DNA from 3 places in the Azospirillum sp. B510 genome. Region 1 is predicted to be linked to each of the others. Evidence: predicted binding sites of a transcription regulator. Region 1 holds the regulator's gene; each other region holds the start of a gene.
The links. Region 1 encodes PhoB, which activates phosphate uptake and scavenging genes when phosphate is short. Its sites were predicted from a motif close to TNTCATAAAACTGTCA; they were not measured.

Region 2: the regulator PhoB is predicted to act here: its motif matches at 2,497-2,512, upstream of pstS (phosphate ABC transporter substrate-binding protein PstS).
Region 3: the regulator PhoB is predicted to act here: its motif matches at 2,337-2,352, upstream of AZL_RS27880 (DUF47 domain-containing protein).

Annotation. Positions count from the first base shown of each region.
Region 1 is NC_013854.1:26,373-30,966, reverse strand. It holds gene AZL_RS00160 (ABC transporter permease) at 1-559, shown strand, start outside; gene AZL_RS00155 (Bax inhibitor-1/YccA family protein) at 706-1,431, shown strand; gene AZL_RS00150 (SAM hydrolase/SAM-dependent halogenase family protein) at 1,520-2,248, opposite strand; gene phoB (phosphate regulon transcriptional regulator PhoB) at 2,354-3,058, opposite strand; gene pstB (phosphate ABC transporter ATP-binding protein PstB) at 3,161-3,907, opposite strand; gene pstA (phosphate ABC transporter permease PstA) at 3,997-4,594, opposite strand, start outside.
Region 2 is NC_013859.1:309,906-314,499, forward strand. It holds gene pstA (phosphate ABC transporter permease PstA) at 1-190, opposite strand, end outside; gene pstC (phosphate ABC transporter permease subunit PstC) at 196-1,179, opposite strand; gene pstS (phosphate ABC transporter substrate-binding protein PstS) at 1,288-2,355, opposite strand; gene AZL_RS31350 (methyl-accepting chemotaxis protein) at 2,542-4,594, opposite strand, start outside.
Region 3 is NC_013858.1:121,666-126,259, reverse strand. It holds gene AZL_RS37220 (hypothetical protein) at 14-427, opposite strand; gene AZL_RS27885 (inorganic phosphate transporter) at 565-1,578, opposite strand; gene AZL_RS27880 (DUF47 domain-containing protein) at 1,592-2,236, opposite strand; gene AZL_RS27875 (hypothetical protein) at 2,541-3,095, shown strand; gene AZL_RS35910 (hypothetical protein) at 3,406-3,654, shown strand; gene AZL_RS35905 (hypothetical protein) at 3,749-4,039, shown strand; gene AZL_RS27860 (hypothetical protein) at 4,267-4,521, opposite strand.

The sequences.
Region 1 (4,594 bases):
GGTCTTCGCCCCCGGCACGCTGGAGGGCGCGCCGCAGACCTGGATCGCCACCGTCCGCGCCACGCCCGACGCCGAGACCCAGGTGCAGCGCGCCGTCCTGCAACGCTTCCCCAACATCACCATGGTCCGGGTGAAGGACGCGCTGGACACGGTGGCGGAGATGCTGGGCCATATCGGCACGGCGGTGCGCATCGTCGCCGGCATCACGCTGGCCGCCGGCACCCTGGTGCTGGCCGGCGCCGTCGCCGCCGGCCACCGCCGCCGGGTCTATGACGCGGTGGTGCTGAAGGTGCTGGGGGCGACGCGCGGCGACGTGCTGCGCGCCTTCCTGCTGGAATATGGGCTGCTCGGCCTGCTGACCGCGGTCATCGCCGGCATCATCGGCACCTTGACCGCCTGGGCGGTGCTGAAGTTCCTGATGCATTGGGAATGGAGCTTCCTGCCGTCGGCGGTCGTCACCACCGCTTTGCTGAGCACGGCGATCACGCTGGCTTTCGGGTTTTATGGTACTTGGCGGGCTTTGGGCCAGCCTTCGGCGCCATTGCTTCGGAACGAGTGATTCCCGCGTCATGACGCCGCAGCAAAAACGAATCGTGAAAGCTTTTTCATTCCGAAAAAGCGTCGCCGATTCCTATTGAACCGCATGGCGGACTCGCCAATATGTCTTGCGACGGGATCACCCTATTCCACCGAGGAAACCAAACCATGGCAGACCCGACCTATAACCGCTTCGCGACCGTGGGCCGCGCGACAGATCGGGGATACTTAGACGAAGGCCTGCGGCAGCACATGCTGCGCGTGTACAACTACATGGGTGCCGGCCTGATCCTGACGGGTCTGGTCGCGGCCCTCGTGTCGTCCAGCCCGGCCATCATGATGGCGATCTTCGGCTCGCCGCTGAAGTGGGTGGTGATGCTGGCCCCGCTGGCCTTCGTCATGGTGCTGTCCTTCGGCATCCAGCGCCTGTCCTTCGCGTCGGCACAGATGATCTTCTGGGCCTATTGCGGCGCGATGGGCCTGTCGATGTCGGCCATCTTCCTGGTCTTCACCGGGGCGTCGATCGCGCTGACCTTCTTCGTCACCGCCGCGACCTTCCTGGCGATGAGCCTGTACGGCTACACCACCAAGGCCGACCTGTCGAAGATGGGCTCGTTCCTGATGATGGGCGTCATCGGCTTGGTGATCGCCGGCCTGGCCAACATCTTCTTCCAGTCGCCGGCCCTTCACTTCGCGATCTCCGCCATCGGCGTGCTGATCTTCACCGGCCTGACCGCCTATGACACCCAGGCGATCAAGGAAAGCTACGCCGAGAGCTACGATCACGAGAGCGCCGGCAAGCTCGCCCTGATGGGCGCCCTGACGCTGTATCTGGACTTCATCAACCTGTTCCAGTTCCTGTTGCAGTTCCTGGGCCAGCGCAACAACGACTGACCCCGGCAAACCTGATCGGACAAGCCGCTGATCACAGCGATCACCGCCCGGAAGCCTCCCGCTTCCGGGCGGTTTTCTTTTGGGCGGCTCAAGGTTCGACGGTCACCACATCGCCCACCGCCAGCCCCAGCGCCCGGTCGGCCCGCCCGCGATTGACGGCGATCTCCGCCAAGCCGTTCGAGTTCTCGTACCACAGCGGCTGCCCCGGCCCGACGGCGCCGAAGGTCCGGGAGCGGGCGATGCGCGTGCCGGCCGCGCCCAGCACCGCATCGGCGGGCAGGGTGGAAGCCCGCATTCCGGTCATGGCGTTGCCATAGACATCGACATAGACGATGCGCGGCAGTTCGTCCGGCCAGCCGGGTCGGTCGATGTCGGCGGGGGCGAGCGGGCCGCGCTCGACGGCCCGTCCGGTGGCGAGACGGGCGGCGACCGGGGCGAACAGGTCGCGGCCATGGAAGCTGGCGGACAACCGCTCCGGAATCCAGTCGATGGTCCAGGCGTTTAGCGACGTTGCGCGGCGGGCGGCCAGGGCGAACAGACCATTGTCGGGGCCGACGAACCAGCGCCCGTCCGCCTCCACCATCACCGGCCGCCGGTCGGTGCCGACACCGGGATCGACGACGCAGAGAAAGACGCTTCCGGCCGGAAAGGCCGGGGCGTAGGCCGCCAGCAGATAGGCGGAGAGCTGCGGGTCGAAGGCGGGAGCGTCGGCGAACAGGTCGATGACCGGCACGCCGGGCGCCTGTTGCGCCAACACCGCCTTCATCTGGCCGGTATAGGGGCCGGAAAGGCCGAAGTCGGTGAAGAGCAGGATCATGAGGGGGGCAGCGCGGCCGGATGGGAAATGTCAGGAGCAGTCAGCTCCCGACCTTGATCCTCCCCCGCGGGGCGGGGAGGATCAAGGTCGGGGGCTGACCTCGCATCACATCGACTTGGTATCGAGCGCGTAGCCGGCCGACCGCACGGTACGGATCAGGTCCAGCTCATCCTCCTCGTTCATCGCCTTGCGCAGGCGGCGGATATGGACGTCGACGGTGCGCGGCTCGACATACACATCGTGCCCCCACACCAGATCGAGCAGCTGTTCGCGGGAGAAGACGCGGCCGGGATGCTGCATGAAATGGCGCAGCAGGCGGAACTCCGTCGGCCCGAGATGGACGTCGCGGCTGTTGCGGCGGACGCGGTGCGCGGCCAGATCCATCGTCACGTCGGCGAAGGTCAGCACCTCGTCGGTCATGCCGGGGGAGGCGCGGCGCAGCACCGCGCGCATGCGGGCCACCAGCTCGGTCGGCGAGAAGGGCTTGGTGATGTAGTCGTCGGCGCCGGAATTCAGGCCGCGCACGCGGTCGCCCTCCTCGCCGCGGGCGGTCAGCATGATGATCGGGATGTCGCGGGTCTTGGCGTTGCGGCGCAGCTGGCGGCAGACCTCCAGCCCGCTCATCAGCGGCAGCATCCAGTCCAACAGGACGATGTGCGGCGTCTGTTCGCCGGCGGCCAGCAGGGCCTCCTCGCCGTCGCTGGCGGTGGCGACGCGGAAGCCTTCCTTTTCCAGGTTGTACTTCAGCAGCGTCAGGATATCGGCCTCGTCCTCGACGATCAGGACGAGCGGCTTCAGGGCCGCGTTCATGGTGGCTCCGTTCACGGCGCGCGTCTCGACGTTAACCGGCATGGGACAGCCTTTTCAACAAGGAGGGAGGGGAGGCGGGGGTGGGGCGCAAGCGGGAAGAGATCAGCCATAGCGGCCGGTGATGTAGCCCTGGGTGCGCTCGTCGCGCGGGTTGGTGAAGATGTCCTCGGTGTCGTCGCACTCCACCATCTCGCCGAGATGGAAGAAGGCGGTGCGCTGGGACACGCGGGCGGCCTGCTGCATGTTGTGGGTGACGATGACGATGGTGTAGTTGGCCCGCAGCTCGTCGATCAGCTCCTCGATATGGGCGGTCGCGATGGGGTCGAGCGCCGAGCAGGGCTCGTCCATCAGGATCACCTCGGGGCTGACGGCGATGGCGCGGGCGATGCACAGCCGCTGCTGCTGGCCGCCGGACAGGCTGGTGCCGGGTTCGCGCAGGCGGTCCTTCACCTCCGCCCACAGGCCGGCACGCTTGAGCGAGGTCTGCACCACCTCGTCCAGCTCGGCGCGGCCCGACGCCAGACCATGGATGCGCGGGCCGTAGGCGACATTGTCGTAGATCGATTTGGGGAAGGGGTTCGGCTTCTGGAACACCATGCCGACACGGGCGCGCAGCTGCACCGCGTCGACCGTCTTGCCATAGACGTCCTCGCCGTCGAGCGCGATGCGTCCTTCGACCCGGCAGCCCTCGACGGTGTCGTTCATCCGGTTCAGGCAACGCAGGAAGGTCGATTTGCCGCAGCCGGACGGGCCGATCAGCGCCAGCACCCGGTTCTCCTGGATGTCGAGGTCGATGCCGCGCAGCGCCTGCTTGGCGCCGTAGAACACCGTCACCCCGCGGGCGGTCATCTTGTTCGGCAGGGCGGCGCCGCGACGCTGGTCGGGACGCCGGTCGCCATGGGGCCGCAGCTTCAACGGGCTTCGCATGCTCATGGCGCTCACCACCGTCTCTCGAAAATCTTGCGCAGGATGACCGCCGCCCCGTTCAGCAGGATCAGGACGCCGAGCAGGACCAGGATCGCCGCGGAGGTGCGTTCGGTGAAGGCGCGCTCCGGGCTGTCGGCCCACATGTAGATCTGCACCGGCAGCACCGTGGCGCTGTCGGTCAGCCCATGGGGGATGTCGACGATGAAGGCGACCATGCCGATCATCAGCAGCGGCGCCGTCTCGCCCAGCGCGCGGGCCATGCCGATGATGGTGCCGGTCAGGATGGCGGGCATCGCCAGCGGCAGCACATGATGCAGAACCGTTTGCAAAGGCGAGGCGCCGATGGCGAGCGCGGCGTCACGGATCGACGGCGGCACCGCCCTCAACGCGACGCGGGCCGAGATGATGATGACCGGCAGCGTCATCAGCGCCATCACCAGCCCGCCGACCAGCGGCGCCGAGCGCGGCATGCCGAAGAAGCCGAGGAACACGGCCAGACCCAGCAGGCCGAAGATGACCGACGGCACGGCGGCGAGGTTGTTGATGGTCACCTCGATCAGGCCGGTCCAGCGGTTCTTCGCCGCGAACTCCTCCAGATAGACCGCGGCG
Region 2 (4,594 bases), on a different replicon from region 1:
CGGTGAACAGGCTGAGGTTGATCGCGGACAGGCCGTTGTAGAGCAATGTCCACAGGATGGCGACCAGCCAGAACAGGCCGAAGCCTGCGGCGCCCAGCGCCAGGGCCAGCGCCACTTTATTGACGATGCGCCGGCGGTGATACAGGCCCCCGACGGGGACGGCCAGCGTCGCGGAATTGGAGAATGTCATGGGCCTCAGACTCCGGCCTTGCGCTGCAGGCGCAGCAGCATCAGCTTGGCGATCGACAGCACGGTGAAGGTGATCATGAACAGGATCAGGCCCAGCGCCACCAGCGACGAGGTGTAGACGTCGCCGACCGCCTCGGTGAATTCGTTGGCGATGGAGGCCGAGATCGTCGTGCCCGGCGCCAGGATCGAGGAGCTGATGCGGTGGGCGTTGCCGATGACGAAGGTCACCGCCATCGTCTCGCCCAGCGCGCGACCCAGACCCAACATGACGCCGCCGACCACGCCGGTGCGGGTGTAGGGCAACACCACGTTCCACACCACCTCCCAGGTGGTGGCGCCCAGCCCATAGGCCGATTCGCGCACCATCGGCGGCACCGTCTCGAAGACGTCGCGGGTGATGGATGTGATGAAGGGCAGGACCATGATGCCCAGGATCAGGCCGGCGGTCAGGATGCCGATGCCGTAGGGCGGGCCCATGAACAGATGGTCGATGCCCGGGATCTGGCCCAGCGTGGCGATCAGGAAGGGCTGGACCGTCGACTGCATGAAGGGGGCGAAGACGAACAGGCCCCAGATGCCGTAGATGATGCTGGGAATGCCGGCGAGCAGCTCGATGGCGACGCCGAGCGGGCGCTTCAGCCAGGCGGGGCACATCTCGGTGATGAACAGGGCGATGCCGAAGCTGACGGGAATGCCGACAGCCATGGCGATGACCGAGGTCACCAGCGTGCCGTAAATCGGGGCGAGCGCGCCGAACTGTTCGGACACCGGGTTCCACACCTCGGTCCCGACGAAACCGAGGCCGAAGGTGCGCAAGGCCGGAAGCGCGCCGTCGATCAGGGAAACCATGACGCCGCCCAGGATCAGCAGGACGAGCAGCGCGAAGGCGAGGGTGGCGTTGCGGAAGGCCGCGTCCTGCAAGCGCTGGCGGCGGGCCCGTCGGGCGGTGGAGGCGTGTTCGTCGGTCAAGGTCAGCGCGATCTCGGTCATGGCCGCTCCGTGAGGCGTGCGGTGGGGACGGCGAAATTTCCGTCCCCACCCGCGATCATGCCCCCGGGCGCGCCGGCCAACGGCCCGCCCGGGGTCGGTTGGCCGTCGTTACTTGGCCGACGCGGTCCAGACCGGCTTGCCGTCGGCCTGGATGGACTGCGACCAGGTCTTCTGGACCAGCGAGACGACCGCTTCCGGCATCGGCACATAGTCCAGCTCGGTCGCCATCTTGGCGCCGTTCTTGTAGGCCCAGTCGAAGAACTTCAGCGCTTCGGCCGAGGAGGCGGCGTCCTGCGGAGCCTTGTACATCAGGATGAAGCTGGCGCCGGTGATCGGCCAGCTGCCCGCGCCCGGCTCGTCCGTCAGCAGGACGTAATAGCCCTGGCTGTTGGCCCAGTCGGCGTTGGCGGCGGCGGCCTGGAAGGCCTCGATCTTCGGAGAGACGGTCTTGCCGTCCTTGTTCTGGAGGTCGAGGTGGGTGATGTTGTTCTGCTTGGCGTAGGCGTATTCGACGTAGCCGATCGAACCGTCCGTCTGCTTGACCATGTTGGCCACGCCCTCGTTGCCCTTGGCGCCGATGCCGGCAGGCCACTGGACGGAGGTGTTGGCGCCGATCTGGGTCTTGAACTTCGGGCTGGTCTTCGACAGGTAGTCGGTGAACAGGAAGTTGGTGCCCGACCCGTCAGAACGGTAGACCGGGGCGATGGCGGTGTTCGGCAGGTTGACGTTGGGGTTCAGCGCCTTGATCTGCGGGTCGTTCCACTTGGTGACCTCGCCCATGTAGATGTTGGCGAGAACGGTGCCAGACAGCTGGACCTCACCGGCCTTGATGCCCTTCAGGTTCACGACCGGAACCACGCCGCCCATGATCATCGGGAACTGGATCAGACCGGCCTGTTCGAGCTCTTCCGGCTTCAGCGGCATGTCCGAGGCGCCGAAGGTGACCGTCTTGGCCTTGATCTGCTTGATGCCGCCGCCCGAACCGATCGACTGGTAGTTCAGGCCCGTGCCCGTGTCCTTCTTGTAGGCGTCGGCCCACTTGGCATAGATCGGGTACGGGAAGGTGGCACCGGCGCCCGAGATGTCGGCGGCCGAGGCGACCGACAGCGGAGCGACCGACACGGACAGAACGGCCAGGGCACCGAAGGCGGCGCAACGAACGAACGCCGAGGTCATGGTTTTCACGGCTAAACTCCCGATAGGTTTGGACGGTGTCGTTGGGTTTTTGGGAAAGCCCGGCCTTGGCCGGATGTGAAACCCGCCTTCTTCGTCGCGGTGACCATAGCCGCCACCGGTGACGGGTTTGTTTTGTTTACGTGTCAGTTTTATGAAACCGACCCGTCTCTGGGCAGGCCGCGCCACTCATCGCGCGGCCCGGATTTCCTGGAGGAACAGATGGACGGAGGAGCCGAGGCTGGTCGCCTCGTGTGACAGGCTTTCCGCCACCGTCAGCACGTCACCGGCCTGGGTCCGCACCTTGGCGGCGGCCTCGGACAAGCCGGCGACATGGTCCGACGCCGCCTGGGTGCCGACCGCGACGCGGTGGGAGCTGTCGACGATGCTCGAGGTGATGGTCGCCTGCTCCTCCACCGCGGCGGCGATGGCGGACGCGTTGGATTCGATGCGCTGGACGCTGTTGGTCATGGTCGCCACGACCTCCGCCGTCTGGCGGCTGGCCGCCTGGGTCGCGGCGATCTGGCGCGCGATCTCGGCGGTGGCCTGGGCGGTCTGGCCGGCGAGCGCCTTGACCTCGCCGGCGACGATGGCGAAGCCGCGACCCGCCTCCCCCGCCCGCGCCGCCTCGATGGTGGCGTTCAGGGCCAGCAGGTTGGTTTGGCCGGCGATCTCGTCGATCAGCCCGACGACGGTGCCGATCTCCCCCGCCGTGCTCGACAGGTCGGCGACGGTCGCCTTGACCTGCTCCGCCCCGGCGGCGGTGTCGCCGATGATGCGGGCCGATTCGCCGGTGCGCTTGCTGATCTCGGCGATCGATTGCGAGATCTCCGACGCGGCGGTCGCCACCTGCTGGATGCCGGCCGCCATCTCGCCGGACAGCTGCATCGCGGCCTCGGCCTGATCGTTGGCGTTGGCGGCGATGTCGGTCAGCGAGCGGGCGCGGGCGGCCATCTGACGGGCGGCCTCGGCCAACGTCTCGACACTGCTCAGCACGTTGCGTTCAAACTGGTCGGCGATCTCCAGCATGCTGGTGCGGCGGGCGGACGCGGCGTTGCGGCGCTCGATCTCCACCTTCTCGTGCGCCTCCTCCATCGCGCGGGCGTTGTCGATGAAGACGAGCAGGGCGCGGGCCATGTCGGTGATCTCGTCGTTGCCCTCGGCCTTCTGGTCCACCGTCAGGTCACCGTCGGCGACCCGGCGCATGGCGGCGGCCAGCGCCTCCATCCGGCCGACGACGCGGCGTCCGACATAGAGCGAGACGATCAACCCGGCGAGCAGCACGCCGGCGGTCGCCAGCAGGAACTGGATCTCGTTGGTGCGCTCCAGCGCCTGGTGGGCGGCGGCGGCGCCGTCGGCGGCGGCCCGTTCCGCCGACTGGACCAGCCCGTCGACCATGGCGGTCAGGGCGGCGCCGGTGCTGCGGTTGCTGTCGATCAGCCCGGCATTCTCGGCATAGGCCGCCAGTTCGCCGGTGCGCAGCCCCAGGATGCCGTCGGTGCCGAATCCCAGATCGAGCAGCCGTTCGGCGAGCTTGCCGGTTTCCGTCCCCAGATCGTCCTTCGAGTCCTGAAGCGTCTTGCGGATCGTCGCCGCCAGCGGGTCGAGCATGCGGCGGGCGGCGGCCAGACGGGCCGGCGTCTCGGCGTTGCCGGCCTCCGCCAGCTTGCCGGCCAGCAGGTTGGCGTCGGCCATCAGGCCGCTCAGCACGGTATAACGGTGCTGGGCCGCCGGGACGGTGTTGGTGGACAGATCCTGCATCCGCTCGGCGATGGCGTTGCCGGCCTCGGCGATGCGGCCGCGCGAATTCAGCATCAGCGGCAGCATGCGGGTGTTGGCCTCACGATCCAGCCGGACGATGTCGTCGACGCTGGCGGCCAGCGACTCGTCCAGCTTGCGCGCCTCCGCCTCGGGAATGCCGGGGGTCAGCTGGCGGACGCGGCGGGTATAGACGCTCTTGTCGTCGCCGCCGAAGTCGGACAGCTCGTTGATCGCCGCGACGACCGGGGCCGCGGCCTCGCTCTTGGCCAGCGGACGGAGCGCGCCCTGGAGGTCGGACAGGGCGGAGTCGAAGTCGGTGGACAGCGACATCACCTTGGAGCGGTCGGTCTCGAAGGCGCCGATCAGCAAGGACTTGGCCAGGGCGGCCTCGGCGCCGCGCAGTTGGAACAGCGGGATCACCGTCTGCCCCAACTCGGCCCCGATCACCGCCGAGGATTGCGACGTCGCCTCCACCATCGCG
Region 3 (4,594 bases), on a different replicon from region 1:
GGGGCCCCTTCCGTCAAGGCTGCTCGAACACCCGCGGGAAATGGGCGAGGCGGCGGCCGAACAGGCCCTGCGGCGTGGAGTCGGTCACCGCCGGAGCCGACATCGCCGGAACCGCCTGCGCCGCGTCCATCACCGGATTGGCCGGCAACGGCACGGCGTTCAGCGGTGCCGTGTTGAGCGGCGCGGCGTTCAGGGACGCGGCGTTCAGAGCCGCGCTGTTCAGCGGAGCGGCGGGCAGGGGCGTGGAGGCGAGCGCGCGCGCCGAGGTCGGCCGGGGGCGGCGCTCGGACTTCTCGGGGGGAGCGTAGAAATGCAGCGTCAGCTGGCCGTCGGCTTCCGCCGCATAGGGCAAGCCGGGGACCGTCCGGCGTTCGGTGCCGGGAAACACATACTGCTCGCCTTGGTCGGTGCGTTCGATATGCGGCATGACCGGTTTCCTGTCTCCACAGAAGCGATCCTGCCGTTCCCGCCCTTGCCGGTCAAGGCCGTGCTGCATCCAGAGGGGCTTATCCGTTCGCCCGGCGTTCCTCCTCCGCCCGCACACTCCGGCGGGCGGCGATCCCCTTAGGGGCGCAGCAGCCCGGCGACCAGCAGGTAGGACAGCCAGGCGACGATGCCGGAGGCGGGAATCGTCAGCACCCAGGCCCAGACGATCCGCCCCGCCAGCCCCCAGCGCACCGCCGAGGTGCGGCGGGCCGACCCGACGCCGACGATGGCGCCGGTGATGGTGTGGGTGGTCGAGACGGGGATGCCGAGCCAGGTCGCGCCGAACAGCGTGATGGCGCCCGCCGTCTCGGCGCAGAAGCCCTGATAGGGCTTCAGGTCGGTGATGCGCGACCCCATGGTGCGGACGATGCGCCAGCCACCCATCATGGTGCCCAGCCCCATCGCCGCCTGACAGGCGATGATCACCCAGAAGGGAACATGGAAGCTGTCGCCCAGCATGCCCTGGCTGAACAGCAGGACGGCGATGATGCCCATCGTCTTCTGGGCGTCGTTGCCGCCATGGCCCAGGCTGTAGAGCGCCGCCGAGACCAGTTGGAGATGGCGGAACTGGCGGTCGACCACGAAGGGGGTGGTCCGGCGCAGCGCCCAGGACGCCACCAGCATCAGCAGAAGCGCCAGCAGCAGGCCGATGCCCGGCGACAGCACGATGGCGACCGCCGTCTTGGTGAATCCGCTGGCGATGATGGCGCCGAACCCCGCCTTGGCGATGCCGGCCCCGGCGATGCCGCCGACCAGCGCGTGCGAGGAGGAGGAGGGCAGCCCGAGCCACCAGGTGATCAGGTTCCAGCCGATGGCGCCGATCAGCGCCGCCAGGATCACCGCCGGGTCCATCACCAGCGGATCGACCAGTCCGGTGCCGACGGTGGTGGCGACATGCAGGCCGAAGAACAGGAAGGCGATGAAATTGAAAAAGGCCGCCCAGAGGACGGCCAGCTTGGGCGACAGCACGCGGGTGGACACGACGGTGGCGATGGAGTTCGCCGCGTCGTGCAGGCCGTTGATGAAGTCGAAGGCGAGCGCCACCAGGATGATGACGACGATCGCCGGCAGGCCGAGTTGCAGGGCCTCCATGACCGCGGCCGCCTCAGACCTGGTCGAGGGTGATGCCGGCGACGAGGTCGCCGACATCGTCGCAGCGGTCTGTCACCGCCTCCAGCATCTCGTAGAGTTCGCGCCGGCCGAGGAAGGCGATCATGTCCGGCTTTTCCCCGATCAGCCCCTTCAGCGCATCGCGCAGCACGTCGTCGGCCTCATCCTCCAGGTCGGACAGCCGGCCGCAGAGATGGTCGATCCGCTCGGCGTTGCGGGCGATGGCGCCCAGCAGCGGCATCAGCTCCAGCAGGACGTCGGCCTGCTGGCGGATCAGGGCGACGGACCGGCGCATCGACTCGTCGAAGGTCTCGATGCCATAGAGCCCGGCATGGCGCGGCACTTCGTCCATCAGGTCGATGGCGTCGTCCAGCGCGTTGATCAGCGACAGGATGTCCGACCGGTCGAACGGGGTGATGAAGGCGCGGTGCAGGTCGCGCCCGGCGTCCTGGGCGATGCGGTCGGCGTCCTTTTCCACCCGCTTCAGCGCGGCGATCTTCCGTGCGCGGTCGTCCGGTCCCGAGTCCATCACCGCCTCCAGGGCCGCCGCCGCGGCGGCGATGTGGCGGGCCTGCTCGACGAACTGGTCGACGAAGCGTTCCTCCTTCGGCATCAGCGAACGGAAAGCGCGCAGCAGCATGGGACGGTAACTCGCCTGGATTAGGATGAAAGGCCGGTATGGTTTGGCGCTGCTCTTAGCACGCTTCGCGGTGCGGTGCAGCGCCGGCATGTCATGGAAAAGTCATGAAACAGTCATCTGGTAGCAAAATCGCCACAGGTCGCGGCGGGATGCCGCCATCTCCCCGTCGAACCGGTTGGACCGCGGCCGTTTTGGCGGGCATCATGGCCGGCATGGCTTGGCCGGCTTAATGGCCGGCATGGAAAGACTCCGGCCGCCTCCCCAAATGACCGGAAGGCCAACCGACGACCACGGGGTTTCCCGCATGACGTGCCCGCCCGCCCTCCTCCGCCGCCTGGCACCACCCGCCCTGGCCGCCCTGCTCCTGAGCGCGGCCCCCCTGCACGCCCAGACGGCCCCGCCGACCATGGCGCCGCCCTCCATGGCGCCGGAGGATCCGGCCGGGCGGTGCAGCCCGACCGTCTCGGCGGCGCTCAGCGCCTGGGACACCGGTCTGGCGGCGGCGGAACGCTTCGGTGACAAGGCGGTGGCGCTGGCGCGCGAGAAGGGCCGGGATTACCTGCTGCCGCTGCTGGGCATCGACCCGAAGACGGTGCAGCCCGACGCCAAGGGCGGCGCCACCACCGACGATGTCGGCCGCGCGCTGGAGGCAAGCCGCGACGATCCCAGGCGCCGCGCCGCGCTGTGCGCCGCCATCACCCGCGCCGCCGACGAGGCGAAATCCTCGGCCGGGGCCGGGCTGGACGCCTTGAAGCGGGCGCTGGACGGCTGGCAACTGACGCCGCCCTCGCTGGCGCCGAACCCGGCACCGCCGGCTCCGCCCGCTCCGGCGAAGCCGGACGGGCTGATCCGCACCTGAACGGCTGCCTTCACCCCCCTTATGCGAAGGCATGCCCGGCGCAAGTGGAGAGTGCGGTGGGACCGGGCCGGAAAATGCCGCAGCAGACCCGCGAAACGGTCACAGCCGGAATAAAACGCCCGGACTTATGTTCTCTTCGCCAAGGGCCGGTCGCGGCAACATGCCGGAACCTTCGCCGTGGCACGCGATCGACGAGGAGCCTCGTCGAAATGTCACGGACGAACGTCATAGTCACCGTTGTCGAATCCGGCCCGAAGGTCTAGTTTGTTCGTGTCCCCAATCAATTCCCGAACATGGGAAGGTGCCATCCATGAATCTGCACAGTCTGGCCAGCGACATGGTGCAAACCGCTCTGGCCTGTGAAAAGGCGCTCCCCGGTCGGGCGAACGCCGATGACCATGATCTCGCCCGGCACATCCTGGTCGAACCCGACCATGCCTGGCATGTTTGCGAGACCTACGCGCGCGCCGTCAACATTCCGGTTGGCGAGCTCCCGGTCAGCCAGCTCCGCGGTCTCATCAGCGACATCGTCCTGTCGAAACTTCCCCGTTACGACTGAGTTTCTCGATCCCAAAGGCCGGCGCCGTATCCGGCTGATGGCCGGAGCGTTCCGGGTTTCTCCAATCCCGCACTCCAAGTTCCGTGGTGCCACCATGGCGATCGAGCTTCATTCCTTCACCGTCACCCTGGCCGCCGCCGACGCGACCGGCTGCGCCAGCGCCGCCGAACATCGCGCCCGCATCTGGAAGGCCGTGTCCGAGCTGTCGGCCGCCGTCCGCAATGCCGGCATGGCGACCGAGGCCCGCTTCCGCGGCCAGGACCGCCAGGGTCATGTCCTGTTCGAGGCGACCGACACCGGTGCGGCCTTCCTGCGCGGCCTCCCCGTCATCACCCGCGTCGACGACGCGCGGCTCGGCGGCGGGCGCGTCCAGCTTCGTCACTGACGGGACGGCGGGGGCCCCCGCCGCCTTATTAGATCGGATCGCGTAAAATCGGAATCGATTTGAAGCGTGAATCCGATCGTCAGACATAAAGCTATAGCGTTGTGCGTTTCATATTAAACGCACAACGCTATAAGGCTGAAAGACAAAGGCCCGCCGCCCCCGATCCGGGGCGGCGGGCCTTGCCGTTTCCAGCGCCATCTCCCGCAAGCGGGGCGGGGGCGCGACGTTCAGCGCGCGCGGTGCCGCAGCGGCCGGACGTTGCTTTCGGTCTTGGTCTCGGCCTCGTCGGTCGGGCGCACCTTCTTCAACTGCACGATGAAGCGTTCGGCGCCGTTCTCCATGACGGCGATGCCGGTCAGGCCATGCGCCCAGTCGCAGGGAACGACATGGATTTCCTTGATGGTGGCGGTGCCGGCCGCAAGCTCCGCACGGTCCAGGACCACGTCCCCGACCCGGAACCCCAAATAGGCGTCGATCAGCATTCTCTTGGGCGTCCGTCTTCCGTTTCAGGCCGCGCAGCGGGGCCGGCGACGGGGGCCGGTCTCTCCTGCGATG